4 regions of the Mesorhizobium sp. M0001 genome follow, and region 3 is predicted to be linked to each of the others. Evidence: predicted binding sites of a transcription regulator. Region 3 holds the regulator's gene; each other region holds the start of a gene.
The links. Region 3 encodes PhoB, which activates phosphate uptake and scavenging genes when phosphate is short. Its sites were predicted from a motif close to TGTCATNNANCTGTCAT; they were not measured.

Region 1 (7,413 bases), on a different contig from region 3:
GCTTGACGACGCCGGACAGGATCTTGATCAGCGTCGATTTGCCGGCGCCATTGTCGCCGATCAGGCCAACCACCTCGCCGCGGTCGACCGAGAGATTGACCCCGCCCAGCGCATAGACCTGGCCATAGGATTTGCTGATGTCGCGCAGTTCGATGATGCGTTCGGCCATGGCGATCCTCGCTCCTGTGGTATCATCCCGGCCTGGTGCCGGCGGTCCTGCCGGCCGGGCTTGCGCCCAGCCGGCAGTTTGGGAGGTCAGCGCAGCGCCTGCTTGGCGAGCTCGGCGACGATCTCGTAATTCTGCGGCGTGACGAAGCCCGCCCCGGTGTCGACATTCATCGGCGCCAGGCCCAGCACCACCTGCTGGCAAAGGCTGAGGATCGGCAGATAGCCTTGCAGAAACGGCTGCTGATCAGCCGTCAGCTGCACCCAGCCGCCCTTGAACGCCTCGACGATCTGCGGGCTGGTATCGAAGCCGAAGTTGAAGATGTCGCCGGGCTTGCGTCCTGCCGCCTGCATGTAGGTGGCGACGTTGCCCAGCATCTGGCCGCCGGGATAGCCGACCGCCTTGACGTCGGGATTGTTGAGCAGGGCCGCGGTGATCACCGGTATCGCCAGATTGGGGTCGGACGCCCATTCGCCGCTCGGCGGCGACGACAGCTGGATGACCTCGACGCCGGCTTCCTTGAGTGCTGCCACCGTGCCGCGCTCGCGCGCGCCGCGGGCCTCGTTCTCGAACGGACCGATCATGATTGCCTTGTCGCCGGACTTGAGCTTCCCGAGCTTGAACGCCTCAGTGCCGAGCGCGCGGCCCTGCTGCTCCTGCTGGGCGCCGACATAGCCGCCGCCGAACGCGTCCACCACCTTCGGCACCGGCACGTTCTGGTACATCATCTTGATGCCGTCCTTATGCGCCTGTTCGGCCAGCGGCATGATCGCGGCGTCGCCCGGATGGCCCATCATGGCAATGCCGTTTGGCTTCACGGCGACGGCCTCACGCAATTGCTGCACCATCTTCTCGACGTCCCACTGCGAGAAGATGTAGTCGACCTTCGGCCCGAGATCGGACGCCGCCTGCTTGGCGCCATTGTAGACGATGGTGCCGAAAGCGTCGCCCTCGGCGCCGCCGACGAAAAAGCGGATGTGGACATCCTTGCACCACTGGGCGTCGAGCGCCTGCGCCGGCAGAGTGGAGATGGCAGCGCACAGCGCCGTGGCGGCGGCCACGACGGTCGAGCGCAGAAGTGTCGTTCTCATTGCGATGCTCATGCACGTTCCTCCCTTTTGTCCTCGGTGAGCCGAGGGGTTTCGTCGTTCGCCTGTCGGCAGTGCTTGTCGGCAGTGCTTGGCAATCTGTCAGGCCGGCTCCTCCCACCGGCCCTCGGTCACGCCGGGGTTCGGCAGGTAGGTCGCTCCTCCCCGGCATTGCTTGAGGTATTCCAGCCCGCGCACCTGGCCTGTGATTTCGAGGTCGCCGCGATAGACCGGGTCGTGCCAGCCCTCGATGTCGATGGCGCCCTTGTAACCGGCCAGCCGCAATTCGCTGATCACCCGCGTCCAGTCGCTGTCGCCAAACCCGGGCGTGCGCATCTGCACGAAGGGCAGCTTGCCGAACACGCCGTGCTCGCGGATCACATCCCAGCGCACCGTCGCGTCCTTGCCGTGGACATGGAAAATGCGCGGCGCCCATTTGCGGATCTGCGGCATCGGGTCGATGAGGTAGACAAGCTGGTGGCAGGGCTCCCATTCGAGGCCGAGATTGTCGTCGGGCAATTCGTTGAACATCAACTCCCAGGCATCGGGATTGTGGGCGATGTTCCAGTCGCCGGCCGCCCAGTTGCCATCCATGGCGCAATTTTCGAAGGCAATGCGCACGCCCTTGTCTGCGGCGCGCCTGGCCAGCGGACCCCAAACCTCACGGAAGCGCGGCAGGCTGTCTGTCAGCTTCTTGCCACGCAGACGTCCGGTGAAGCCGCTGACGATCGAAGCGCCGAACAGATGCGCATTGTCGATGACGGTTTCCCAGGCCGCGAGCACGCCGCGATCGACCTCGCCATCCTCCAGCGGATTGCCGAACACGCCGATCGACGACACGGCGACATCGGCATCGCCGATCGCCTCGCCAATCTCACCGGCGAGCCGCGCCAAATCCTTGCCGCCCAGCGTCTGCCAGAAGAAGGGCTGGATGCTCTCGAAGCCGAGCGGCAGAATCTCTTTGATGTAGGCGGCCGGGTCTTCGAGATTGGCCCGCACCATGGTGCCGATCCGGATGTCGAGAAGCGGGTTTGGCATCATGATGCTTCCTGTGTGATTGCGACGCGCCGTCCGGTCTCGGCGCTTTCGATGGCGCCAAAAACCATGGCCAGGCTTTTGATGTTGTCGCTGCCACGCGTTTCCGGCTCGCTGCCGGTCTCGATGGCGTGGATGAAATCCTTGATGATGCCGAGATGACCGCCGACGCGGTCGGCGGAATCGAGCGGCGGTACTGTGATGGGCTGGGTCAGGTCGAACAGGCCGTCGCGGACCGACAACACAACCTCGGCCTTCAGTCCGTCCTCGCCGTCCCAGACCAGGCTGCCGTGCTCGGCGACGATGCGCCACGTGCTCTCCCAGCTGGTGCGGAAGCCCGCCGCGCACCAAGAGCCTGCATAGGTGAACACCTTGCCGCCGCCGAGATCGAAGATAGCGCTGGCCGACGATCCCTGCCGGTACCAGGAATTCGCCGGCTCCCATTCCTGGCAAAAGACGCCGGCGGGATCGCCGCCGACCATGTAGCGGGCGGCGTCGAAAGTATGGATCGCCATGTCGAGCAAGAGCACATGCGCCATCTCCTCGCGGAAGCCGCCGAAATGCGGCGCGACGAAGAAATCGGCATGGATGCTGGTTGGCTTGCCGATGGCGCCGGAGTCGAGAAAGCGCCTGATGCGCCGGACATTGGCGACGTAGCGGCGGTTCTGCACGACCGCATGGATACGCCCCGCGTTACGTGCCGCATCGACGATGGCGCGGGCATTTTCCGGAGTATCGGCCAGCGGCTTTTCCGTCAGCAGATGGCAATTATGGGCAAAGGCGGCAAAGGCGACGTCGCGCCGGGCGGCGGGAACCACGACATCGAACACCGCGTCCGGCCTGGTCTGGTCGAGCACCGCATCCAAGCTGGTGCCGATGACGGCGCCGTCAAGCCCGTATTCGCGCGCCCTCGCCTTCGCCCGTTCGGCGTCGAGATCGACCAAGCCGACAATGGCCAGCCCGTCGATCTGCCTCGCGGCATCGAGCCAGGCCTTGCTCATCGCACCACAGCCGACGAGGACGGCATTCATCATCCAGCATTCCTCCCGTCCGGTCCTCCAGACCGAATGTCACGGCATTTCCGGCATCACCGTAAACGTTTCTCCGTAAACGTTTACGAGAACACACCCGATGGCGTAGAATGTCAATCGGCTGCCAGCGAAAATCATCCCGAAGCCTTGGCCTGGGCGGCAGCCGGTGCTAGCCAAGACAGGGGGAGAACTGTCCTTGGCGTCCAGCATCCATGACCTTGCGCGTCACCTGAACATTTCGATCGGCACCGTGTCGCGGGCGCTGAACGGCCGCGCCGACGTCAATGCCGACACCCGCCAGCGCGTGCTCGCCGCCGCCAAGCAATTGAACTATTCGCCCAACCAGTCCGGCCGCAGTCTGCGGCAAGGCACCACCCATTCGATCGCCTTCATGCTGCAGCCGCATCCGGGCGACCAGCAATATGGCGAACCGTTCTTCATCCCGTTCCTGATCGGTCTGCAGGGCCGACTTGCCGAGGATGACCTGGATCTGATGGTCGTCATGGGCGAGCCCGGCCAATATCAGCAGGAGAGGCTGCGCCGCGTGGTTGAGACGCGCCGGGCCGACGCGGTCGTGTTGGCCAATACACGGCGGGAAGACGATCGAATCGACTATCTCAGCAAGGCCGGCTTTCCCTTCGCCACGCTTGGCCGAAGTCAATCCGGCGACGACACCTATCCTTCGCTCGATATAGATTTCGAGAGGGCGGGTGATGAAGCCGTCGACCGGCTGGTCGCGCGCGGCCACCGCCGCATTGCCGCCATCCGCCCTTCGCTTGATCTCAACTTCGGCTACCTGTTCCTCGACGGCTACCGCAAGGCGCTGAAGCGGCATGGTATCGAAGTCGACCCCGGCCTGATCGCTGACGGCTTCATCAACGAGGCCGGAGGCTACCAGGTGACGCCGCGCGTGATGCTCTCCAAGGACCGGCCCACAGCCATCATCTTCAACAATGACGCAATGGCGCTCGGCGGCTGCAAAGCACTGGCCGAGATGGGCATCAGGCCCGGCCACGACATCGCGGTGATCGTCATCGTCGACACGCCGCTCTGCCGTTATTTCTCGCCGGCGCTGACCGCCTTCCGTCCGTCGCTGGAGCCGATGGGCCGGCGGCTGGCCGAAATGTTGCTGGCCTCGCTTCCCGCCTTTGCCGGCCCGGAAGGTCCGCGCATCATCCGCGAAGTCTGGCCGCTGGAGCTGATCGCGCGCGACAGCGATTGATAGTGCGTCTCTCCCTTCTCCCACAAGGGAGAAGGAAGAGGCCCGCTCTGTCACGCAAGTATCATGTTCGCGTCCTAGACCGCTTTGCGAGAGGGCGACATCGTCGATGCGATGCGGTGGCCCCTTTGCGCCGCTCAAGGCTTGTCACAAAGAGGATCTCCATGAAAATCTCGCACCGAACCGTGTCGCTCGGCGCCGCGCTGGCGCTGTTTACCGCCCTGACCCCTGCCCTTGCCGACAGCACAGCCACCGTTGGTGGCTTCGTCAACAAGGGCCTGGTCGGCGTCGGCCGCATCCCGGCCGATCAGAAGGACAAGTTCGGCGAGACCTTCGGCTCCGGCTCCGGCATGTCCATCGACGCCGCAAGCTGGACCCGTGGCGCGGACGGCTACAAGGGCTCGCTCTGGTTGCTGCCGGACCGTGGCTACAATGTCGTCGGCACCACCGATTACCGGCCGCGCCTCAACACTATTCGCATCGAGTTCACGCCGGTAGCACTAGGCGCCACGCCCACCTCCGGCCAGGAACAGACAGGCGTCAAGGCGACGCTTGCCGATTCCCTGCTCCTCACCGACGACAAGGGCGCTGACGCCACCGGCCTCGATCCGCTCAACGGCGTGCGCGCGGCCAATGGCGACCTGCCGATCCTGCCCGAGGCCAATGGCAAGCTGGCGCTCGACAATGAGGCGATCGCGCGGCTGCCCGACGGCACCATGTTCATCTCTGACGAATACGGCCCCAACATCTACCGCTTCTCGGCCGACGGCCATCTGTTGTCGGCAACGCAGCCGCCCGCCGCTTTGGTGCCGATGCGCAAGGGCGCGCCGAACTTCGCCTCCGACAATCCGGGCCCCGGTGCAGCCGAACCCGATCCGAAGGATCCCGAAACCGGCCGCCAGAACAATCAAGGCCTCGAAGGCATGGCGCTGACGCCGGACGGCAAGTCGCTGATCACTGTGCTGCAGTCGGCGCCCCGCCAGGATGGCGGCGATTCGCCCGCGACGCGCCAGAACACCCGCGCGCTGGTCTACGACGCCTCCGACCCGGCCCATCTCAAGCTGGTGCATGAATATGCCGTGCCGCTGCCGGTGTTCAAGGACGCCAAGGACAAGACCAAGGTCGCCGCGCAGAGCGAAATCGTGGCGCTGTCCGACAAGACCTTCCTGATGCTGGCGCGCGACAGCGGAAACGGCCAGGGGGTGAAGGGCGATACTTCGCTGCTGCGCCAGATTTTCGTCGTCGACGTCTCTGGCGCCACCGACATTGCCGGCGGCGCCTTCGATGCCGCCGACAAGCCGCTGGCGCCCAAGGGCGTGCTCGACCCCTCGGTGACGCCGGCCAAGCTGACGCCGTTCATCGACATCAACGACAACAAGGAACTCGGCCGTTTCGGCCTGCATGACGGCAAGCCCAACGACAAGAACAATCTGTCGGAGAAGTGGGAAGCAATGTCGGTGGTCAGCGTGCTCGATCCGGCGCTGCCCGACGACTATTTCCTGTTCGTCGGCAACGATAACGACTTTCTCACCGAGGACGGTTTTCAGGTCGGCGCGCCCTACAAGGCCGAAGACGGCGCCGATGTCGATACCATGTTCCTGGTCTATCAGGTCACGCTTCCGGGCCTCGCCAAGAAGTAGCCGTATACGGAGAGGCGGACGCGCCCGGCGCGTCCGCCTCTAACCGTTTGTCGGCGATCAGCGATGCCGTGAAGGCACCTATTTCAAAATCTCCGCATCCCTTGGCACGCCGGCATCGATCGGCTCGGCGGTCCGGCTCGACACAGCCATGATCTTGCCCGCGGCCGACAGGTTCGGGCGCACATAGACCTGGGCTACGCCGTTGACCCGGCTGTAGAGGTCGATGATGTCCTGGTTCATGAAGCGCACGCAGCCCGACGACGCGTTCTTGCCGATGGAATCCCATTCCGGCGTGCCGTGCAGCCGGTACATCGTGTCCTTGCCGTCGCGGAACAGATAGAGCGCGCGCGCGCCGAGCGGGCTCTGCGGTCCGGGCGGCATGCCGTCCTTGTATTTCGCCAGTTCCGGCCGGCGCTGGATCATTTCCGGCGGCGGCGTCCACACCGGCCATTTCTTGCGCGCCTGGATCACGGCGCTGCCGGTCCAGCCAAACCCGGCCTTGCCGAGGCTTACGCCATAGCGCATTGCCTTGCCGCCATCGCGCACCAGATAGAGAAAATGCTCGGATGTATCGACGACGATCGTGCCGGGTTTTTCGCCGGTCGGATCGTCCACGATCTGGCGCACGAACTTCGGATCGAGCTTGGCCACGGGGATTGCCGGCAATGAAAAGCCCTCATCGACGCGCGCCGAATACATGGTGGCGGCATCGCCCAGAGCCGGTTCGGGCGCCGGAGCGGGCGTTGGCGGCACCACGACGTCGGTCGTGGTGCAGGCTGAAAGCGCCATGGAAGCGGCACCCAAAGCGGATATTCCAAGAAACGCGCGCCGGTTCAGGCGCTCGGAAAAAAGCGGATTGTCGGACATGATCCCCCCAGCTTATTCATCATATCCAACAGGATATGCGACCCCACGCGGCGACGACCCATATCCCATTCCGAATGTTTTGAGAACTGATTAGCGTGAAGCCGCCAGGTGGCATGTTCCAATGCCGCATCGACCTTGTCCGTTAAATCGGCGATCATTGCCGGGCGGACTTTGAGATGAACCTTCGCCGAACAGCCCATGGACGAAAAAATACTACCGCGCCGGCGCACCGGCGATCTCACCAGCGGCCCAATCCCTCGCACGCTGCTGTTGTTCGCGCTTCCGGTGCTCGGTTCCAATGTGCTGCAGTCGCTCAACGGTTCGATCAACGCCGTCTGGGTCGGCCGCTTCCTCGGTGAATCGGCGC
Region 2 (7,413 bases), on a different contig from region 3:
ACTGGCTGCGCCTGCTGGCCGGCGGCGCGGCCGACGGTCAGCGTCGCCTGGAAATTGCCACGCGAAAAGCGCTTCTGCAGCGTCTGCCGCACAGTCGGTTCGAGCCGCTCGAAACCTTGCGGCAGCCGCAACCTGACCTCGACGCTCTTGCCGTTGACCGACTTGACCTCCCAGGCGATCGAGGCGCCGTCATGTTCGGCAACAGTGCGTGCAAATCCGGTCATGCTCTGCAAATTCATGATGCGGCTCGTGTCTCCCTGATGGTCCGATTCTAATAATTGCGCATGCGTTCGATATCACGGGCAGCGCGAATGTCAGAATCGCAATACCGGCAAGATCTTGATTTCTGGTGTCGTTTCGATCTCGCGGGGCTGAAATCGAGCGAAGCAGAGGCACCCGAGCAAGACCGAAGACGCTTCGAACGGCGCTACTCGTTCAAAGCAGCAGCGCGTCCGCCTCTGTCCGCATCGCTTAAGGTCGATCCGTCTGAAAGCGCCGGCCTGCTACTGGGCGGCACCCGTATCGCCGGCATCACCGCTGTCACCGGCGGCATCGCCACTTGCGTCACCGTTGTCGTCGCCATCCGCCGGCGCATCGGTCTGGCCCGGAGTCTTGGCGCCCTTGGCGGCGTCTTCAGCCTGCTTCTTCTGCAGTGCCCGGTAGCGGGCAACGTTCTCATTGTGCTCGGCAAGCGTGGTGGCAAAGACGTGGCCGCCGGTGCCGTCGGCGACGAAATAGAGATCATCGGTCTTCGACGGGTTGGCGACGGCTTCGAGCGCGGCGCGGCCGGGATTGGCGATCGGCGTCGGCGGCAGGCCGTTGATCAGATAGGTGTTGTAAGGCGTCTGTTTCTGGATGTCAGATTGATAAATCGGCCGGTCGGCGGGTTTGCCCTTGCCGCCGAACAGGCCGTAAATGATGGTCGGATCGGATTGCAGCCGCATGCCCTTGGCCAGACGGTTGAGGAAGACGGCGGCAACGCGCGAGCGCTCGTCGCCCCGGCCGGTTTCCTTTTCGACGATCGAGGCCAAGGTGACGAAGTCGTCGACATTGGCCAGAGGCAGGTCGGGCGCGCGCCGCTGCCAGACCTCGTCGACCAGCTTCTTCTGGTCGGCGAGCAGCTTGTCGACCATCTGTTGGCGCGTGGCGCCGCGGGTAAAGCGCAGCGTGTCGGTGGCGAGGCTGCCCTCAGCCGGCTTGGCGGCCGGCATGTCGCCGGTCAGCGCATCCTGCTCGGCGATGCGCTGCAGCGCCTGCTCGACCGTCAGGCCCTCGGGAATGGTCAGCGAGTACATCACCGACTTGCCGCTCTTCAGAAGCTCCATGATGTCGCGCATGGAGGCGCGCGGCTTTATCTCGTATTCGCCTGCCTTCAGCGCTGAATCATTGCCATAGACCCGCACGGCGATGCGGAAGATGCGGGCATCGCTGATCAGCCCACGCCGTTCGAGCTGGTCGGCAATATCCTGGACGCCGGTGTTCGGCTTGACCAGGAAGGTGTCGCCGGCCACCGACGGGCCCGGTTCGTTGAATGCCTGCTTGCCGAAATAGAGCGAAACGCCGGCGGCGAGGATCATCAACATCACCGCGGAGATGACGAAGTTCATGAACACGACGACTTGGCTGCGCGAGGCGCGCGAGCGCTTTGGTGGTGGTGTGCCGGCTTCCGGGCGCAAAGCTTCGGCCGCGGTCTTCGGCACGATCGGGCCGGTCTGCTGGTTTTGTCCGAATTGTCCGCTGCCGCCCGGATTGGTGTTCATTAGCGCCCTACCATCTGATCTCTTAGAGCGACCATGCGCCCGATTGGACGCACAGCGTGCCCTAACATTTCAAGCCTACGCATCGTGCTTTTAAAAAAAGCGCCTTCGGTTTCAGGCCGATGCGACGAATCCCCAGCGGCAGAGTAGGCTTGAATATGGCAAAATTGACGACAGACCGCTGGCGCGCCGGTCGATACCGCAATCAGCCTGTATAACGCTGGAATACCAGCGAAGCGTTGGTGCCGCCGAAGCCGAAGGAGTTGGACAGCGCCACGTCGACCTGGCGATGCCGTGGCGTGTTCGGAACAAGATCGATCGCGGTTTCGCGTTCCGGGTTGTCAAGATTGATGGTGGCTGGCGCGATGTTGTCTCTGATAGCGAGGATCGAAAAGATCGCCTCGGCGGCGCCCGCGGCACCCAGGAGATGGCCGATCGACGACTTGGTCGACGACATCGAGATTTTCGAGGCGGCGTTGCCGACCAGCCGCTCGACGGCGCCGAGTTCGATCGTGTCGGCCATGGTCGAGGTGCCGTGCGCGTTGATGTAGTCGACGTCGGCGGGCGTCAGCTTGGCCCGGTTCAGCGCCGCCGTCATGCAGCGGAAGGCGCCGTCGCCGTCTTCGGCCGGTGCAGTGATGTGATAGGCATCGCCGGTCAGGCCGTAGCCGGTGACCTCGGCATAGATCTTGGCGCCGCGCGCCTTGGCGTGTTCGAGTTCTTCCAGCACGACGACCCCGGCGCCCTCGCCCATGACGAAGCCGTCACGGTCGCGGTCATAGGGACGCGAGGCCTTCTCAGGCGTGTCGTTGCGGTCGGTGGACAGTGCCCGGCAAGCAGCGAAGCCGGCAAGCGATAGTCTGGTCACCGGCGATTCCGCGCCGCCGGCCAGCATCACGTCGGCATCGCCGAAGATGATCAGCCGGGCGGCATCGCCAATGGCGTGCGCGCCGGTCGAGCAGGCGGTGACGACGGCGTGGTTGGGGCCTTTCAGCCCATGCCGGATCGATACCTGGCCAGATACCAGGTTGATAATGTTGCCGGGAATGAAGAATGGACTGATACGGCGCGGTCCGCGCTCTTTCAGGATGATAGCGTTCTCGGCGATGCCCTCGAGGCCGCCAATGCCGGAGCCGATCATGACGCCGGTGGCGCAGCGCTCGGCTTCGGTGCTGGGCTCCCAGCCGGAATCCTTCAGCGCTTCGTCGGCGGCCGCAATCCCGTAAAGGATGAAGTCGCCGATCTTGCGCAGTTCCTTGGGCTCGAGCACGGCTTCGGGATTGAGCGTGCCGTTGGTGCCGTCACCGCGCGGAATGACGTGGGCTATCTTGCAGGCAAGATCTTCCACTTCGAACTCGGTGACGCGCTTGGCGGCGCTGCGGCCGGTCAGAAGTTCCTTCCAGCTGTGCTCGAAGCCCATGCCGAACGGCGAAACCAGGCCAAGGCCCGTGACGACGACACGCCTCATCGCAGGTCCTCCCCGGTGATGACTGCGGATAGTGTCAGGCTGAAGCCTTGTCGATGTACTTCACGGCATCGCCGACGGTCAGGATGGTCTCGGCCGCATCGTCCGGAATCTCGACGCCGAACTCTTCTTCGAAGGCCATGACGAGTTCGACCGTGTCGAGGCTGTCCGCGCCCAGATCATCGATGAAGCTCGCCTGCTCCGTCACCTTGTCGGCATCGACGCCAAGATGTTCGATGACGATCTTCTTGACGCGCTCTGCGGTGTCACTCATTTGGGGCATCCTCGTCTTTTGTTTGTCTGTCTTCGTTAGCGGGCAGAATGCCGCTAATCAAGCTGAAAGATGGTCCTGCCGGAAACGCAACGATGCCGGACCGGTTTTTGCCCGAACCGCCGGGTTGCGGGCCGCATTACACGAAAAATGGCTGAGGTCCAAGGCGAAATGGTCTCTTTTCACAAGCCGGCCATGTCTTCTTATCACCCGGCAATATCCTGTCAGATCATGGCCATGCCACCGTTGACATGGATGGTCTGGCCGGTGACGTAGGCTGCCTCGTTGGAGGCGAGATAGGCGACGGCCGACGCCACTTCAACACTCGTGCCCATGCGGCGCGTCGGGATCGCGGCCATTATCGCGTCTTTCTGCTTGTCGTTGAGCTTGTCGGTCATGGCCGATTCGATAAAGCCCGGGGCGACGCAGTTGACGGTGATGTTGCGGGTGGCGATCTCCTGCGCCAGCGACTTGGAAAAGCCGATCATGCCGGCCTTGGAGGCGCAATAATTGGTCTGGCCAGGATTGCCGGTGACGCCGACCACCGAGGTGATGTTGATGATGCGGCCATGGCGGCGGCGCATCATCGGATGGGTCAGCTCGCGGGTCAGCCGGAACACGGCGGTGAGGTTCACCTCCAGCACGCTGTCCCAATCCGCGTCCGCCATGCGCACGAACAGGCCGTCCTTGGTGATGCCGGCATTGTTGACCAGTATGTCGACGCCTTCGAGTTCGGCTTCGGCCTTCTGGCCAAGCGCCTTGACCTCGTCACGGTCGGCAAGATTGGCCGGGAACAGCTTTACCCGGTCGCCGAGTTCGCCGGCCAGGGTCTCCAGTTTCTCGATGCGGGTGCCGTGCAGGCCGACAATGGCGCCTTGCGCATGCAGCACCCGGGCAATCGCCTCGCCAATGCCGCCCGATGCGCCGGTGACGAGCGCCTTGCGGCCGGTCAGTTCGAACATTTTCGTCTCCTGATCTTAAGAGAACACCCTTCCCACGGGAGGGGTTAAATCGCCAGTGGATTATGCAAGCGCGGCCAGCGCCGCCTCGACTTCGGCCGGCGTGCCGACGGCCGATGTGGCGATGTCGCGGTTGATCCGCCGCGCCAGGCCGGAAAGCACCTTGCCGGCGCCGATCTCATAGAGCGTGGCGACGCCATTGGCGCCGAACCACTCCACCGTTTCGCGCCAGCGCACGCGGCCGGTGATCTGCTCGACCAGGCGGCGCGCGATCTCGTCGGGGTCGCTGGTCGGGGCTACAGTGACGTTGGAGACGACGGGCACGACCGGTGCATTCTTGGTCACGCCGGCCAGCGCCTCGCGCATGACATCGGCCGCCGGCGCCATCAGCGCCGAATGGAAGGGTGCGGAGACCTGCAGCATCAGCGCCCGCTTGGCGCCCTTTTCGGTGCACAGTTTCGCGGCGAGTTCCACCGCCGCCCTGGCGCCGGAGATCACCAGCTGGCCGCCGCCATTGTCGTTGGCGATCTGGCAGACCTTGCCGGATCCCGTTGCGGCCTCGGTGCAAGCGGCTTCGACGTCGGGCTGTTCCAGTCCGATGATCGCCGCCATGGCGCCCTCGCCGGCCGGCACCGCCGCCTGCATGGCGTTGCCGCGGATGCGCAGCAGCCGGGCAGCATCGGCGACCGAAACGAAACCGGCCGCGGCAAGGGCGGAATATTCGCCGAGCGAATGACCGGCAACGTAGGCAACCTTGTCCTTCAGCGAAAAGCCGCGCGCTTCCAGCGAGCGGATCGCCGCCAGCGAGACCGCCATCAGCGCCGGCTGGGCATTGGCAGTCAGGGTCAGCGCCTCTTCCGGGCCTTCCCAGATCAGTTTCGACAGCTTTTCGCCCAGCGCATCATCGACTTCCTCGAACACCCTGCGTGCCTCGGGGAAGGCGTCGGCGAGGTCCTTGCCCATGCCGACAGCCTGGCTGCCCTGTCCCGGAAAGGTGAATGCGACGGCCATTTGGGCGCTCTCCAGCGGCTGATTTTTACTGCCTGTGACGCAAGGCGGACCGCCAAGTCAAGCCCGGAGGCGGCATTTCGGCTCTCGCTTGAACCGGAGCTGACCTCGAGTCCCTGTTCCCAAAGGCTTTTTGCCGATCACACCTGATGAAAACCGCTCACGAATCGTTTGCTGGCTCTTCTTATTTTCGCCACAGGCGCTAGCTTTTGCATGACAGTTCTATGACAGAACGGTGGCGCGAGTGGAAATACGCGTTGCTTGGGCCGGGGGAAGAGACGTGGCTAGGATCAGGAAGGGCGCGGCCGTACCCGCGCCACAGTTCTTGGAAGACGATCCGTCCACCGGCTACCTGCCGGGGCGCAGATGGCCGGTCATCCGCTACGGTCTGGTCACGCTGCTTGCCTCCGCCATCCTGGTGTTCGCCATCGAATGGATCGTGCGCGGCGACTTCTTCGGCACGGTCGACTTCTTCCTGCAGCCATTCAAGCCGGGCTGGACCACCATCATTGTCTTTGCATTGGTGCTGATGGGACTGGACGCCGTGCTTGGCCGCAGTCACCAGAGCCTGATGATCGTGGCGCCGCTGACGCTGGCGCTGGCCTTTGTCGGGCATCAGAAGTCGCATTATCTCGGCGATCCGCTCTACCCAACCGATTTTCTTTATTCGCGCCAGATCATGGCACTGATGCCGCTCCTGGTGCGCGAACGGCCTTGGACGGCGCTCGCCATGGCGGTCGGCATCGTCGCCGGCCTGTCGCTGCTGATCTATGGCTGGCGGTTGTGGCGCCGCAAGGTTCCGATCCTCAGCCGCAAAGGGCGGCTGGCGCGGCTGACGCTGGCAGTGCCGCTGCTCGCCTTCTTCGTCTCAATCATGGACTACGCCACCTTCTCGTGGACCCGCGACCGGCTGCAGATCATCCCGATCATGTGGGACCAGAAGGAGAACTACGCCTCCAACGGGTTTGCGCTGGCCTTCGCGCTCAACGTGCCGATGGCGCATGTCTCGGCGCCGGCGGGCTATTCCGACAAGGCGATCGACGCGATCGACAGGCCTGATGTGGCGGCCTCGGTACCGGATGAGAAACCCGACATCATCGTGGTGATGAGCGAATCTTTCTGGGATCCGACCAAGCTGCCCGGCGTCACAATCACGCCTGACCCGATCCCCAATGTGCGGGCGCTGCGTTCCGGCTATATGTTTTCGCCGGAATTCGGCGGCATGACCGCCAACATCGAATTCGAGGCGCTGACCGGCTTTTCCAATGCCTTCCTGCCGGCGGGCTCGATCCCCTACCAGCAATATGTGCGCACACCGACGCCGTCGCTGGCGACCTTCCTGAAAAGCGAGGGATACCGGGCGCGCGCCATCCATCCGGGCACCAACTGGTTCTGGAACAGGGGCGCCGTCTATGCCGATTTCGGCTTCAACGATTTCCGCTCGGAAGAGACGCTGCCGCCACTGGAAAAGCGCGGGCCGCTGGCTTCCGATGCGTCGATGACCGACGAGATCATCGCAGAGGCCGACGCCAGCGAGCGGCCGGTGTTCTTCTTCGCCGTCAGCCTGCAGAACCACGGTCCCTACGAGCCGTACCGCTATTACAATCCGACCCACAAGGTCGCGGCACCGATCAGCACATGGGCGCGGGAATCGCTGCTCAGCTACGCCGAAGGCTCCGCCGATGCCGACCGTGGCCTCGAACGATTGATCGAATGGGCGAAGAAGCGCGAGCGGCCGACGGTCATCGCCTTCTTCGGCGACCATCTGCCGCCGCTCGGCCCCGTCTATGTCGAAACCGGTTACCTGAAGGACAATGTCGCGCCGCGCAAGGAACCGACGCCGGAGGCGGCACTGGAGCATCATCAGACGCCGCTGGTCATCTGGTCTAACCGCACCGGTCCGGCGCAGGATATGGGCGCGGTGAGCCCGGCCTTCCTGCCCTACCACATCCT
Region 3 (7,413 bases):
GCCGTTGTTCTTCTACGTCAAGAAGGCGCATCTGGGCGTCGTTCCCGGCCTCAAGGAATATGTCGAGTTCTTCCTTGATGACCAGATGATCGGCCCGGAAAGCCCGCTCGCCCAGTACGGCCTGGTTTCCGCTCCCGACGCCGAACGTCAGGGCCAGCGCGACGCCTTCGCCGCCGGAAAGACGATGTAATCAACCGACCGGATCAGGGCGCGGACCAAATCTCCGCGCCCTGATTTCGCCGCTTGCCGCAACGGTGGCGGCGATCTGAATTTTCCCTGGGGTGGGTGATGTCGTCCTTGCTCGTACTCGCCATAGTCATCGCCATAGGCGTGGTCGCTTTTGTGATCGGCCGCCAGCGCGCAGCGGCGCAGGATACCGGCAAGGTCAAGCCGCATTCGCGCGCGCATTATCATGGCTGGTGGGCCTTTCTGCTCGCGGTCCTGCCTGCCGTCCTGCTGCTCGCCGTCTGGGATATCGGCTCTTCCTTCTATCTCGACCGGCACATCCATGCCGCTTTGCCCGAGCGCACCGCCGACACAAAGGTGGCCAGCGAAGCGCTCGACGCCAGCCTGGTGAAGAGCCTGGCCAAGGGCCTGCGCCGGCTCGATGGCGATACCGCACTTCCCGCTACTTTCGCCGAATTGCAGCCGCTGCTCGCCGCCAAGGGCGTGGCACTGGCCAGCGACACACAGGACTATATGATCCCGATCGCGGTCGAGGCGAACCAGGTCCAGGACCGGCTCGGCCTGTTCGGCGCCGTGCTGACCTTCGCGCTGTCGGTCGCCGGCGCCTTCTATGCGCTGAGGCAGATCGCGCCGCGCGCCAGGGCGCGCAACAATGTCGAGAAGCTGATGCTGTGGGGGCTGCTTGCGGCCTCGACCATCGCCATCCTGACCACGGTCGGCATCGTGCTGTCGATGCTGTTCCAGACGATCACCTTCTTCGAGAGCGTATCGCCGATGAGCTTCTTCTTCGGCACGGTGTGGGATCCGCGTTTCGCCGCCGCCGGTTCCGGCGGCAGCCAGGGTCAGTTCGGCCTGATCCCGCTACTCGCCGGCACGCTCTACATCGCCGCCGTCGCGCTTCTGGTCGCAGTGCCGGTCGGGCTGATGTCGGCGGTCTACATGTCCGAATATGCCTCGCGCGGTGTGCGCTCGGTGGTCAAGCCGGCGTTGGAACTGCTGGCCGGCATTCCGACCATCGTCTACGGCATCTTCGCCGTTGTCACGCTCGGACCGTTCTTGCGCGACCTGTCGGCGGCACTCACCGGCGGCTCGCCCTTCATCCAGGGCCAGAGCATCTTCACCGCCGGTCTGGTGATGGGCGTCATGCTGATCCCGGTCGTGTCCTCTTTGTCCGACGACATCATCACCGCGGTGCCGCGCGCAATGCGTGACGGCTCGCTCGGCCTCGGCGCCACCCGCTCCGAGACGATCAAGCGGGTGATCCTGCCGGCGGCACTGCCCGGCATCGTCGGCGCCATCCTGTTGACGGCGTCGCGCGCCATCGGCGAGACGATGATCGTCGTGCTGGCGGCGGGCGTCGCCGCCAATCTGACGGCCAATCCGTTCGAGGCGATGACGACCATCACCGTCAAGATCGTCAACCAGCTGACCGGCGACCTCGAGTTCAACTCGCCGCAGACGCTGGTCGCCTTCGCGCTCGGCCTGACGCTGTTCGCGCTGACGCTGGTGATGAACATCGTCGCCCTCTACATCGTGCGCAAGTACCGGGAGCAGTACGAATGACCGACATCCCCCTGGACACGATGGCGGGCGCCGTCGCGCGACCGCGCCGCGACATCGGGCTGAAGGCGCGCTATGCCGCCGAACGCCGGTTCCGCATCTATGGCGTGATTGCGATCTCGGTGGGCCTGGCGTTCCTGGCCATCATGCTGATCACCATCGTCTCGAAAGGCTACACCGCCTTCTGGCAGACGACGGTGACGCTGCCGGTCACCTTCGACGAGAAGGTGATCGATCCCTCCGGCAAGCGCGCGACCGACCCTACCGTGCTGATCAAGGCGAACTATCCCAAGCTCGCCGAAAACGCGCTGGTGGCCAAGCTCGGCATCGATCCGGCCAACAAGCCGATGATGCTGAAGCTCAAGGGCTTCCTGTCGGAAGGCGCCCGCGTCCAGCTGCGCGACATCGTCTCCGCCGATCCGTCGGTGATCGGCAGGACGCGTGACGTCGACATCCTGGCTGCCGCGAACCTCGACTCGGCCTTCAAGGGCCAGATCGACCTCGGCGTCGATGAAGCGCGCCGCAAGGTGTCCAACCAGCAGATCGACTGGATGAACAAGCTTAAAGCCGACGGCGTGATGGCCGAGCATTTCAACACCGGCCTGTTCACCTATGGCGCCTCCAGCCGGCCCGAAACGTCGGGCATGGGCGTGGCGATCATCGGCTCGTTCTACATGATGGTGATCGTGCTGTTGCTGGCGCTGCCGATCGGCGTCGCCGCCTCGATCTATCTCGAGGAATTCGCCAAGAAGAACCGCTTCACCGACCTGATCGAAGTCAACATCAACAATCTCGCGGCGGTGCCGTCGATCGTCTTCGGTCTGCTTGGCCTTGCCGTGTTCATCAACTTCCTCGGCATGCCGCGCTCGGCTTCCTTCGTCGGCGGCCTGGTGCTGACCTTGATGACATTGCCGACCATAATCATCGCCACGCGCGCCGCCCTCGCCGCGGTGCCGCCGTCTATCCGCTCGGCGGCCCTAGGTCTCGGCGCCTCCAAGATGCAGATGGTGTTCCATCACATCCTGCCGCTTGCCGCCCCAGGCATCCTTACCGGCACCATCATCGGCCTGGCGCGTGCGCTCGGCGAGACAGCACCGCTGCTCTTGATCGGCATGGTCGCTTTCGTCGCCGATTATCCGACGACGCCTTTCGATCCGGCGACCGCGCTGCCGGTTCAGATCTATATGTGGGCAAACGAGGCTGAGCGCGCTTTTGTCGAGCGCATGTCCGGCGCCATCATCATCCTGCTCGTCTTCCTCATGGCCATGAACATCACCGCGATCGTGCTCCGGCGCCGCTTCGAGCGGCGCTGGTAGAAAAAAGGCAATTTGGTATGAACATCATGACCGAACAGTCCCTTGAGAATGCAGTGGGCGACAAAATGAACGCCAAGTCGAACGAAGTCATCAAGATGCGCGGCGACAAGGTCGGCGTCTTCTACGGCGAGAAGCAGGCGTTGTTCGACGTCAATCTCGACGTCCGCCAGAACCAGGTGACGGCGCTGATCGGCCCGTCCGGCTGCGGCAAGTCGACCTTCCTGCGCTGCCTCAACCGCATGAACGACACCATCGATTCGGCGCGGGTGACCGGCAAGATCACGCTCGATGAAGACGACATCTACGACAAGAACATCGATGTCGTCGAACTGCGCGCCCGCGTCGGCATGGTGTTCCAGAAACCCAACCCGTTCCCGAAGTCGATCTACGAGAACGTCGCCTACGGCCCGCGCATCCATGGGCTGGCCAAGCGCAAGTCCGACATGGACCAGATCGTCGAGCAGAGCCTGAAGAAGGCTGCGATCTGGAACGAGGTCAAGGACCGCCTGCAGGAGCCCGGCACCGGCCTGTCCGGCGGCCAGCAGCAGCGCCTGTGCATCGCGCGCGCCATCGCCGTGTCGCCGGAGGTGATCCTGATGGACGAGCCCTGCTCGGCGCTCGATCCGATCGCCACCGCCCGTGTCGAGGAGCTGATCGACGAACTGCGCCAGAACTACACGATCGTCATCGTCACCCACTCGATGCAGCAGGCGGCGCGCGTCTCGCAGCGCACGGCGATGTTCCATCTCGGCTATCTCGTCGAGGAGGGCGTCACCGACAAGATGTTCACCAACCCCGACGACAAGCGCACCCAGGACTACATTACCGGCCGCTTCGGCTGAGCCGTCCGGCGGGTGAATTTTTAGGCACGAGGACCAAGATCATGGGTGAACATACCGTCGCCTCCTTCGATGAAGAGCTCGGGCAGATCAGCAAGCTGATCCGCGACATGGGCGATCTGGCCGGCTCGATGGTCAGCGGCTCGACCAGGGCGCTGCTCAATTCGGACAATGCGCTGGCACAGCGTGTCGTTTCCGACGACGCCATCATGGATGCGCGCCAGCGCGAACTGGACGACCGCGCCATCACGCTGATCGCCAAGCGCCAGCCGATGGCCAACGATCTGCGCGCCGTGGTCGGCTCGATCCGCATGGCGGGCGACCTCGAGCGCATCGGCGACCTCGCCAAGAACATCGCCAAACGCGTCGGCACCGTGGGCTTGAGCGTCACGCCGCGCGACCTCTCGCACTCCATCGATGCCATGGCGCAACTGGTGCTGATCCAGGTGCAAGGCGTCGTCGAGGAATATGCCGCCACCGATGCGGCAGCGCTTGCAAAACTCAGGAATGACGACGAGCGCATCGACGTCAAATACACGTCCGTGTTTCGTGAGCTCTTGACCTACATGATGGAAGACCCTCGCAACATCACCGCCTGCACGCATCTCTTGTTCTGCGCCAAGAATCTTGAGCGCATCGGCGATCATGTCACCAACATCGCCGAAAATGCGTATTATGTGCTGACCGGCCAGCAATTGCCCGCCAATCGTCCGAAGCAGGACGAGACGGCGATGGCCACGCCGGCCTGATGAGGGTGAACTGCCTATGATCGCGCCACGCATCATGGTCGTGGAGGACGAGGAGCCGCTGGGCGTGCTCCTCCGCTACAACCTCGAATCCGAAGGCTATCAGGTCGAGGTGGTGACACGCGGCGACGAGGCCGAGATCCGCCTGCAGGAAAACGTGCCCGATCTCCTGGTGCTCGACTGGATGGTGCCCGCTGTTTCCGGCATCGAGCTCTGCCGGCGGCTTAGAGTGCGGCCCGAAACCGAGCGGCTGCCGATCATCATGCTGACCGCGCGCGGTGAGGAAAGCGATCGCGTGCGCGGCCTGTCCACCGGTGCCGACGACTATCTGGTCAAGCCATTCTCGACGCCGGAGTTCATGGCGCGCGTGAAGGCGCTGCTGCGCCGGGCCAAGCCGGAAGTGCTGTCCAGCGTGCTCAAGGTCGGCGACATCGTGCTCGACCGCGAGTCGCACCGTGTCTACCGCAAGAAGAGCGAGATCAGGCTCGGACCGACCGAGTTCCGGCTGCTCGAATTCATGATGCGCCATCCCGGCCGCGTGTTCTCGCGCAGCCAGCTGCTCGACAATGTCTGGGGCGAGACGATCTATATCGACGAGCGAACCGTCGACGTCCATGTCGGGCGCTTACGCAAAGCGGTCAACAACGGCCGCATGCCGGATGTCATCCGTACCATTCGCGGCGCCGGCTACGCGATCAGGGAAGACTAGGATGCTGCGCGTCGCGCCGTTGCCGGCCATTCAGGCGACATGCTTGCCGGATTTGGCCTGAATGCCCGGCGCGAAAATCTCCTGATCGACGAAGCCGAGCGCGCGCATGGCACAGCCTTCGCGGATCAGCGGCAGCTCGTTGGGCTCGGTGTCGAAGGAGATCGATTTCGAGTGCTGGCCGCCGGCGGTCTGGGCGATCGCTTCGCGCAATGCCGGTTCGATCAGGTCGAAGGCGGCGGCGCTGACGCCGACCATGGCGACGGGTGCCGGATCGATCAGTGCAAACAGGCTGCCGAGGCCGAAGCCGAGCGCCTCACCGGCCTTGCGATAGGCTTCGCGCTCCGGGCCATCGGTTTCGCGGGCGCGCGCGGCGAGTGCGCGCATATCAGCGTCGCCGATATCGACCGGCTCGGCATCTTCGCTCATCATTTTGGCGCTGCGCCAGATGGCGTAGTTTCCGGCATAGGCCTCGACGCAGCCGCGCCGCCCGCAGCGGCAGAGCGCGCCGCCCGGACGGTGGATCATGTGGCCGAACTCGCCGCCCGAGGAATGGGTGCCGGTGAACAGTTCGCCTTTCAGCACCAGCCCCATGCCGATGCCGTGCGACAAGAGGATCGCGATGAAATTGTCGCGGTAGCGCTCGGGCTGGCGCCATTGCAGGGCCACCGCCATCATATTGCAGTCGTTCTCCATGGTGGCAGGAATGCCGAATTCCGCTTCCAACATGTCGGCGAAGGCAATGTCGGTCAGTGGCGTGATTGGCGACCACAGCATGGCCCGCGCCTGCGAATCGGTGATGCCCTGGATGCCCATGGCAATGCGGGCGATGCTCTGGACATCGAGGTCCGGGTCCGCGAGACGCCGCCCGACGATTGCTACGCATTCGCCGATCAGCTCGTCGCGCGGCATGGTCAGCGTGTCGAGCCGGCGCTGTTCTTCCGCGACCACCTGGCCGGCATAGTCGATGACGGTGACGGAGAGGAAGTTCAGCGACAGCACCACGGTCATGACCGCCGCCGCTTCCGGGTTGAGGCCAAGGCCGACCTGCGGCCGGCCGCGTTTCAGCGAGCCGGTCTCGCCAGGCTTGCCTTCAATCAGGATGCCTTCTTGAATTAGATCAGACGAGATTGCCGATATCGTCGAATGGCTGAGGCCGGTGGTCGCCGCAATCTCGGTCCGCGACGGCTGGCCGGCCCGGCGCACGGCCGAAATCACCATCGCACGGTTGCGACGGCGCAGATCGTCGTGGCGGATCCCAACCGACATTTGTTTTCCTCCCGGCCTCCTCGCGCCTCATGATAGTGAAGGCGTTCGACGGCACCAGCCAAATATTGGCAGACGCCGGCAGCCCTGTCATTGTTTATTGCGGAGCTCGAAAAAATTCGGCAACGCCATCAGAATCCATCATAATCGATGTTGACAGTGCCTTATCATTGAACCAGTATTTTTTCGAGGCTCGAAAAAATGGAGCCTCTTTGTGCAGGCCTTCGGGCCGGTTTTGTCGCGCCGTGGGCGGCGCAGGGAGGGTTATAATGAACAGATTTGCAGCCGCCATGCTGGCGGGTGTCGCCATGTCGCTGGCGCTGATGTCGGTCGCGCAGGCGAAGGACAAGGTCATCGGCGTGTCGTGGTCGAACTTCCAGGAAGAGCGCTGGAAGACCGACGAGGCGGCGATGAAAACGGCGATCGAAGCCGCCGGCGACAAGTACATTTCGGCCGACGCGCAGTCCAATCCCGGCAAGCAGCTGACCGACGTCGAAAGCCTGATCTCGCAGGGCGCCAACTCGCTGATCATCCTGGCGCAGGACGCCTCGGCCATCGGCCCGGCGGTGCAGAAGGCGCTGGACGAAGGCATTCCGGTCGTCGGCTATGATCGCCTGATCGAGAACAAGGACGTCTTCTACCTGACCTTCGACAACAAGGAAGTCGGCCGCATGCAGGCCCGCGAAGTGTTCAAGGCGAAGCCCGAAGGCAACTATGTCTTCATCAAGGGCTCGGGCTCGGATCCGAATGCCGATTTCCTGTTCTCGGGCTCGATGGAAGTGCTCAAGGAAGCC
Region 4 (7,413 bases), on a different contig from region 3:
CGCTCAATACTTCTCCGGCACGTAAAGCTCGCGCGGCAGGACCTGGCGCTCGTACTCCGGGTTGAACACCCGCTCGGGCAGCGTGATTTCTTCGTGCGGCACGTCCTCATAGGGCAGCTGTTTGAGGAGATGGTCGATGCAGTTCAGCCGCGCCCGCTTCTTGTCGTTGCCTTCGACGATGTACCACGGTGCCTCGGGGATGTTGGTGCGGGCAAACGTCTCTTCCTTGGCCTTGGTGTACTGCTCCCAGCGCACGCGCGACTGCAGGTCCATCGGCGACAGCTTCCACTGCTTCATCGGGTCGTGGATGCGCATCATGAAGCGCATCTGCTGTTCCTCGTCGGTGATCGAGAACCAGTATTTGACCAGCGTGACGCCGGAGCGGACCAACATGCGCTCGAACTCCGGCACGTCGCGGAAGAACTCTTCGACCTGATCGGGTTCGGCAAAGCCCATCACCCGCTCGACGCCGGAGCGGTTGTACCAGGAGCGGTCGAACAGCACGATCTCGCCGCCGGCCGGCAGATGCGGCACGTAGCGCTGGAAATACCACTGCGATTTTTCGCGCTCGGTCGGCGCCGGCAGCGCCACGACGCGGCAGATGCGCGGGTTGAGGCGCTGGGTGATGCGCTTGATGACGCCGCCCTTGCCGGCGGAATCGCGTCCTTCGAAAACCACCACCAGCTTCTTCTTGTGGTAGGCGACCCAGGACTGCAGCTTGATTAGTTCCGACTGCAAGCCGATCAGGTCGCGGAAATACTGCATGCGGTCGATCGACGGCGGATGCGCGTTCTTGTAGATCTTGGAGATCTCCAGCGACAGCGCCGGCTCCGACATTTCAAGCTCATAGTCCTCGTCGAGCATGTCGGCGAGTTCGGCTTCCAGCCAATCCCTGGCCGGAGAATTCTGCTTCAACTCGGTCATTTCCACTGCTCCGCTTGCCGGCTGACATGAAACCCTGAGCCGACTTGATATAGGCCGGCAATGACGGTTTTATTGCAACCCGCCAGCCAGCCGATCATCGCTGCAAATCGGCGAGGCATGGCTGATCCATCGCCGTGGCATGGCGACAAGCCGCTCAAATTGTCCTACAAATGGCCGACCCGTTCGGGCTGCCCGCCCTTCTCCAGTAAATCCCCACCCACCAAAATTGCGAGGACCGACATGGAATACCGCACGCTTGGCCGTTCCGGCTTGAAAGTTTCGACGCTGACCTTGGGAACCATGACCTTCGGCGGCAGCGGGCCGTTCGCTGCCGTCGGCAATTCCGATCTCGCGGAGGCCTCGCGCATCATCGACACTTGCATCGATGCCGGCATCAATCTCATCGACACCGCCAATGTCTATTCGAACGGATTGTCGGAAGAGATCATCGGCGAGGCGCTCGGCGGCAAGCGCAAGAACGACGTGCTGATCGCCTCCAAGGCGCGCATGCGGATCGGCAAGGGCCCCAATGACGAGGGCCTGTCGCGCCATCATCTGATCCGCGAATGCGAGAAGAGCCTGAAGCGCCTCAGGACAGATGTCATCGACATCTATTTCCTGCACGAATGGGATGGCGCGACGCCGCTCGAGGAAACCATCGCCGCGCTCGACACGCTGGTTGCCCAGGGCAAGATCCGCTATGTCGGCTGCTCCAACTATTCCGGCTGGCAGGTCATGAAGGCGCTCGGCATCAGCGACAGCCAGCACCAGCCGCGCTTCGTCACCCAGCAGATCCACTACACGCTGGAAGCACGCGAGGCCGAGTATGAGCTCTTGCCGATCTCGGTCGACCAGGGCCTTGGCGTGCTGGTGTGGAGCCCGCTCGCCGGCGGCCTGATGTCGGGAAAATACCGCCGCGACAGTCCGACGGCGCGCCAGATCGGCGGCTGGTCGGAACCACCGATCCGCGACGAGGACCGGCTGTGGCGGATCGTCGACGTGCTGGTCGACATCGGCGCCACTCGCGGCGTCTCGGCGGCCCAGGTGGCGCTGGCCTGGCTGCTTGGCCGGCCGGCCGTCAGTTCGCTGGTGATTGGCGCACGCAACGAGGCCCAGTTGAAAGACAATCTCGCCGCGGCAAGCCTGACGCTGTCCTTTGATGAACGCCAGCGCCTCGATGCCGTCAGCCGGCCGCCGGTGCTCTATCCCTACTGGCACCAGCAGTTTACGGCGAAGGACCGCTTCGGCCCGGCCGATCTGGTTATGGACCGCAGCGTTATCTGACTTAAGGGCGCCGGAAGCGGCTAGCCCGCGATAAACCGCCAGACCTGCGGATCGGGCTCGATCTGGCCGCTGAGCACGAAATATTTGTAGAGCACGAGCAGGCAGATCGCCTGCTCGGCCCGCTCGTCGGCGAATTTGCGGCAATAGGCGTTGGCCGCCGCAACGATGCGCTGGGCCTCGGCCGGATGCTGCTCGAGATGATGCACCCGCTCGGCCAGATCGCTGAAGTCGGGCGCCAGCGGCACATAATGGACATCGGGCTCGAGTTGCCCCTCGGCGAACCAGGTCTCGTAAGTCGGCGGCGGCATCAGGCAGAGCGAGTTCGAGCTCATGATCCATTTCAGATTGGTCGCGACATCATTGCCTTCGAGCGAGATGATGTAGCGATAGCGGCGCTGCTGATCGATGCTGAGATAGGGCTTGCGGTATTCCGCAAGTGCTGTCGCCCTCGGCGTGCCGACATCGCAGAACGGCAGATTGCGGGCTGCATCCAGCAACAAGGTGCGGATCGGATTGTTGAGTTCGCCGCGCCAAACGACGAGCGGATGCTTGTCGGCGAAGGCGACATCGTCGGCCGGCATGTAGAAATGACGGAACTTGTTCAGCTTGAACAGGACGCCGTTGCCGTTGTCGCCCGCTATCGGCCGGTCCTTGACGATCGACGGCATCTTCGGCACTTCGATGACGTCGCCGAATTCCAGGTCGATGCGCAGATCTGGGTCGAAATAACGGGTGAACTCCTTCAGATCGTAATAGTACATGCTGCGGTCCGACGGCAGCCGGCTGACCGGCACGGCCTCGGGGCTGGGGCTAAAAGGCTCCCGCAGCGTGTTGTAGTAATTGAGCCGCTGGCGGACCGATGCGTCGGAAAGCCTGGCCTGATCGAGCAGCCGGCCGAGCCGGCGCCGGAAAAGAACCGGCGGCGCGATGTCGCGCATGGCGTTGCGCGCATAGTAGATCAGCTTCTGTGCGTTTCTTTGAAGCGTGGCCATCGGTCGTTTTGATTCGAAATCGGTCGGCGGCGGCTCCAGCAACTGTCCCGCAGCCTTTTCTAAACCATTGTGTTCGCCATCACGCAAGTCCAGAACCGCTGGCATCTGCCCTCGCGGCGCTGTTGTGTTTGCCGGCCAATGCTTCTAGGCAGGATCAGGCACAGCGAAAGGAAACGATATGGCTCGACCACCGAATTACGGTCAGGAACGCAAAGAGCGCGACCGGCAGAAGGCCGCCAAGAAGGCGGAGAAGCTCGCCGCCAAGGTCGCGGCCAAGGAGCGCGCCGAGCCTGAGAACGAGGCAAGTTCCAAAACCGACACCGAGACAGAAAAATAGGCAAGACAGGATCACCGGCCCGCGAAACGGGCCGGATCCTGGCAAAATGCCGGTGTGATCAGGCCGATGTGATCAGGCCGGGGCCTTGTCGCTGACGAAGACGTTGACCTCGCGCGCGGCGGCGATGAAGGCGCGTCTTGCAATCATCGCCGGCTTGTCGCCGGCCAGCGCGTCATGGCAGGCCTGCAGCGCTTCGCGGTGCTTGGGGCTGCGCTTGCCGGGCCAGCTGTTGAGCAGGTAATCGGAAGCCTCGCGCACCGTACGCAAGAGCTGAGTGCTTCCCTCCGTGCCCGACTTAACGGTCACGGGTGTTTCAAATCGGTTGTTTTCCATGGCCGCCTCTTACGCCATCGGCGTCCGCGAAGCGAGGCCGAAAGCGGATGGCGTCGGCGTTCTTTCGTTTTCGTGACCGGTATCAAGCGGCGACGACGGCAAAACCCCTGGCGCGCAGGCCGCGCCGGTCATTGTGCAACGACGTCACCAGGCGGGCGCGGCTGCCGGCGATATGGGCGGAAAGTCGCGCCGCCGCCGCATCGGCATCGCCGGCCCGCACCGCTGCCAGAATGGCGTGATGCTCGCTCCAGGCGCGGCCAAGCGCCGCCTCGTCGCGCACCTCCAGCCAGCGCGCCCGCGACAGGCGCGTCATGGCATCGCGCACGGCCCGAAACAGGAACTCGTTGCCGGAGAGCCGCGCCAGTTCGATATGGAAATCCATGCCGACGCGGTGCCATTCCTCGCGCGGCGTGGCAGTGTCGCAGGAGTCCAGCATCGCCTCGATGACATCGGCTGCGCTCCTGTCGGCCAGCGCCGAAGTCAGCCTGACCGCCGCGACCTCGACCGCTTCGCGGTACACAGCGATCTGTTCCAATTCGGCAAGGTTGATCGGCGACACGATCCAACCGCGCCCGTCGCGGCAGATCAGCCCTTCCGTCTCCAGCCGCAGCAGGGCTGCCCTGACCGGCGTGCGCGAGGCGCCGAAGCGGCTCTCGATCCAGCGCTCCGTCAGCCGCTCGCCAGGACCGATCTCGAGGCCAAGGATCATCTCGCGAAGCGCTTTTTCGACGATATGCATCTGCGACATAGTTGCTTCCATTGCTGGCGATCGGCCGTTGGTCTTGCCGATCACTTTGAGAGCGCCTGATTGACAGCAGCCGGGCTTTGCGTCCATGAGGTACCAAGTTGGTATCCCAAAATGGTATCCGCAGCAAGCGGACAGGACAGGACATGCCGCAGGACAGTGCAGCGCAGGCCGCCGAAGCGCCTTCCACCTACAACATTCATTGGCGGCGCAACCTGTTCGTGTGCTTTGCCGGATCATTCAGCACGCTTGTGGCGATGACGTTGCTGCTGCCGTTCCTGCCGCTCTATGTCGAACAGCTGGGCGCCGTCGGCCACGCGGCGATCGTGCAATGGTCCGGCATCGCTTTCGGCGCCACCTTCCTTGCCGCCGCCCTTGTCGCGCCACTGTGGGGACGGCTGGGTGACCGTTATGGCCGCAAGGTGATGCTGGTGCGCGCCAGTTTCGGCATGGCGATCTGCATGTCGCTGACCGGCATGGTGCAGACCGTCTGGCAATTGGTGCTTTTGCGCCTGTTGATCGGCTTTGCCGGCGGTTATTCCTCAGGCTCGACGATCCTTGTCGCCATGCAGACGCCGAAGGAGCGCTCCGGCTGGGCGCTTGGCGTGCTGTCGGCCGGCATCACCGCAGGCTCCCTGGTCGGCCCGTTGCTTGGCGGCGCGCTGCCGCCACTGATCGGTATTCGCGCCACCTTCCTCATCGCGGGCGGCGTCATTTTCCTGGCGGCGCTGGCGACGACGTTCCTGATAAAGGAGATGCCTCGCCCGCCAGTACAGGCAAAACGCGAGGAGAAACCAAAGGGAAGTTGGGCGCAGATCCCCGACAAACGCCCTGTCGTGGCCATGCTGGCGACCGGCATGCTGTTCACCTTCGCCAACATGTCGATCGAGCCGATCATCACCGTCTACGTCCAGCAACTGGTCGCGGACGCAAGCCGGGTGACCCTGGTCTCAGGTGTCGTCATGTCGGCGGCCGCACTCGGCGCCATCCTGTCGGCGTCACGGTTGGGCAAACTCGCCGACCGCATCGGCCACTGGAACGTCATCGTCGCATCGCTGGCCGTCTCGGCGCTGCTGTTGATACCGCAGGCCTTCGTCACCGAGAGCTGGCAGTTGGTCGGGCTGCGGTTCCTTATGGGTCTGGTGCTGGGCGGGCTGTTGCCCTGCATCACCAGCGTCATCCGCCACAATGTTCCCGATGGGGTCGGCGGCAATGTGCTGGGCCTGGCAATCTCGGCGCAATATGTCGGCCAGGTTGCGGGGCCGCTGCTGGGCGGCTTCGTCGGCGGCCATTTCGGCATGCGCGCGGTGTTTCTCGGCACGTCGTTGCTGATGGCGGGCGGTGCCGCGTATAATTGGCTGGCCCAGGCGCGCCGCACGCGCGACATGCTGGCGATATCGGAAAAATCCTGACAGACAGGTCGCGCCGCCTATCGTCAATCACGGAGCCCGAGACATGAGCATCGCCGAGTCAGCACCAGCAAACAGCGCGCGCATCCTCGTTTTCGCCGGCGGCATTGCCGGCGCGGCGGGCGTGGCGCTGTCGGCGGCTTCAGCGCATCTCGGCGGCGCGTTCGTCGGCACGGCCGCATCCTTCCTGCTCATGCATGCGCCGGTGTTTTTGGCCGTCGGCCTCGCCGGCGCAAACCGGATCTTGCGGATCGGCAGCCTGGTGCTGCTCGTCGGGCTTGTTCTGTTCTGCGGCGATCTGCTGGCACGGGATTTCGTGGGATCGCGGCTGTTCCCGATGTCGGCGCCGATCGGCGGCACCTTGCTCATCGCGGGCTGGCTGGTGATCGCGGCCTCGGCGCTCGTGCGGCAACGGTCCTGACGAGGCAAGAACCCTGCCCCATCAGATACCACACGAGGCTTAATCCTGCCGGTTTTCCGGCAGCAGGTCGCGGTTGCGCTTGGCAGGCTTGGTCGGCCGCCGCCGTTGCGGCTGCTCCGTGGCAGGCGAGATACCCCAGTAATTGCGATAACTGTCTTCGAACAGATGTTTCACGGGATGCATGTTCGTGCTCCTCTTCAAGAACTTGAATCGATCCAATCAGCTGGCACGAAAATGCCGGGGCCGATCAGCTGCGCTTGCGTTTCACAAGGTATTGCAGGTCACGCCTCCACGGCCCGACCTTGTCGCGGCGCTTGCGGGTGGCGGCGTCGGAGACTATGCCCCAATCATTGCCATAGATGTCTTCGAACAGATAATTCACGGGATGCATGGCACCCTCCTCTTGAATCGATCCAAGTTGTACTTGGTGAATCCCTTGGATCGATTCAAATATAGACTCTCTCCGCCGTCCGATCAAGGGAAAATTTGAACCGATCCAACGAAAGTGCTAAACAGGCTCCGGTTCAGGAGACGAAAATGACGGCATTGACCTCCGGCAAGACGAGACCAGTGCGGCTTGCCGACATCGCCAAGGCGGCCGGGGTCTCGCACGGTACCGCGTCCAACGTGTTCGCTCGCCCGGAAATCGTGCGCGAAGAGGTCCGCGAGCGGGTCAAGGCGGCGGCGGAAGCGATGGGCTATGCCGGCCCGGATCCCAAGGGCCGGCTGCTGCGCGCCGGCAAGGTCAACGCCATCGGCGTGGCAACGGCAGAACCATTGTCCTATTTCTTCGACGATCCCTTTGCCCGCGTCATGATGGCCAGCATTTCGCAGGCCTGCGACGCCACCGGCGCCGGAATTTCGCTGGTCTCGGCCGCCAACAGCGAGCAGCTCGCCTGGAACATCCAGAGCGCCCTGGTCGACGGCTTCATCGTGTTCTGCATCGAGGGTGGGTCGCGGCTGGTCGA

Region 1: the regulator PhoB is predicted to act here: its motif matches at 4,591-4,607, upstream of NKK50_RS01940 (esterase-like activity of phytase family protein).
Region 2: the regulator PhoB is predicted to act here: its motif matches at 5,674-5,690, upstream of NKK50_RS20765 (LTA synthase family protein).
Region 4: the regulator PhoB is predicted to act here: its motif matches at 985-1,001, upstream of ppk2 (polyphosphate kinase 2).

Annotation. Positions count from the first base shown of each region.
Region 1 covers NZ_JAMYVS010000001.1:415,109-422,521, reverse strand. Annotated here, with positions in the region: gene NKK50_RS01965 (ATP-binding cassette domain-containing protein) at 1-169, opposite strand, end outside; gene NKK50_RS01960 (substrate-binding domain-containing protein) at 256-1,269, opposite strand; gene NKK50_RS01955 (sugar phosphate isomerase/epimerase family protein) at 1,357-2,292, opposite strand; gene NKK50_RS01950 (Gfo/Idh/MocA family protein) at 2,292-3,323, opposite strand; gene NKK50_RS01945 (LacI family DNA-binding transcriptional regulator) at 3,517-4,542, shown strand; gene NKK50_RS01940 (esterase-like activity of phytase family protein) at 4,704-6,179, shown strand; gene NKK50_RS01935 (L,D-transpeptidase) at 6,258-7,046, opposite strand; gene NKK50_RS01930 (MATE family efflux transporter) at 7,245-7,413, shown strand, end outside.
Region 2 covers NZ_JAMYVS010000007.1:191,494-198,906, reverse strand. Annotated here, with positions in the region: gene NKK50_RS20795 (YicC/YloC family endoribonuclease) at 1-239, opposite strand, end outside; gene mltG (endolytic transglycosylase MltG) at 504-1,760, opposite strand; gene fabF (beta-ketoacyl-ACP synthase II) at 1,963-3,225, opposite strand; gene NKK50_RS20780 (acyl carrier protein) at 3,260-3,496, opposite strand; gene fabG (3-oxoacyl-[acyl-carrier-protein] reductase) at 3,718-4,455, opposite strand; gene fabD (ACP S-malonyltransferase) at 4,516-5,463, opposite strand; gene NKK50_RS20765 (LTA synthase family protein) at 5,741-7,413, shown strand, end outside.
Region 3 covers NZ_JAMYVS010000014.1:89,054-96,466, forward strand. Annotated here, with positions in the region: gene NKK50_RS27305 (substrate-binding domain-containing protein) at 1-190, shown strand, start outside; gene pstC (phosphate ABC transporter permease subunit PstC) at 289-1,749, shown strand; gene pstA (phosphate ABC transporter permease PstA) at 1,746-3,062, shown strand; gene pstB (phosphate ABC transporter ATP-binding protein PstB) at 3,080-3,904, shown strand; gene phoU (phosphate signaling complex protein PhoU) at 3,946-4,650, shown strand; gene phoB (phosphate regulon transcriptional regulator PhoB) at 4,667-5,356, shown strand; gene NKK50_RS27335 (ROK family protein) at 5,387-6,622, opposite strand; gene xylF (D-xylose ABC transporter substrate-binding protein) at 6,889-7,413, shown strand, end outside.
Region 4 covers NZ_JAMYVS010000005.1:181,586-188,998, forward strand. Annotated here, with positions in the region: gene ppk2 (polyphosphate kinase 2) at 4-924, opposite strand; gene NKK50_RS16460 (aldo/keto reductase) at 1,165-2,208, shown strand; gene NKK50_RS16465 (glycosyl transferase family 90) at 2,229-3,200, opposite strand; gene NKK50_RS16470 (hypothetical protein) at 3,379-3,537, shown strand; gene NKK50_RS16475 (DUF982 domain-containing protein) at 3,610-3,843, opposite strand; gene NKK50_RS16480 (GntR family transcriptional regulator) at 3,953-4,618, opposite strand; gene NKK50_RS16485 (multidrug efflux MFS transporter) at 4,762-6,027, shown strand; gene NKK50_RS16490 (DUF423 domain-containing protein) at 6,071-6,445, shown strand; gene NKK50_RS16495 (hypothetical protein) at 6,485-6,628, opposite strand; gene NKK50_RS16500 (hypothetical protein) at 6,693-6,836, opposite strand; gene NKK50_RS16505 (LacI family DNA-binding transcriptional regulator) at 6,983-7,413, shown strand, end outside.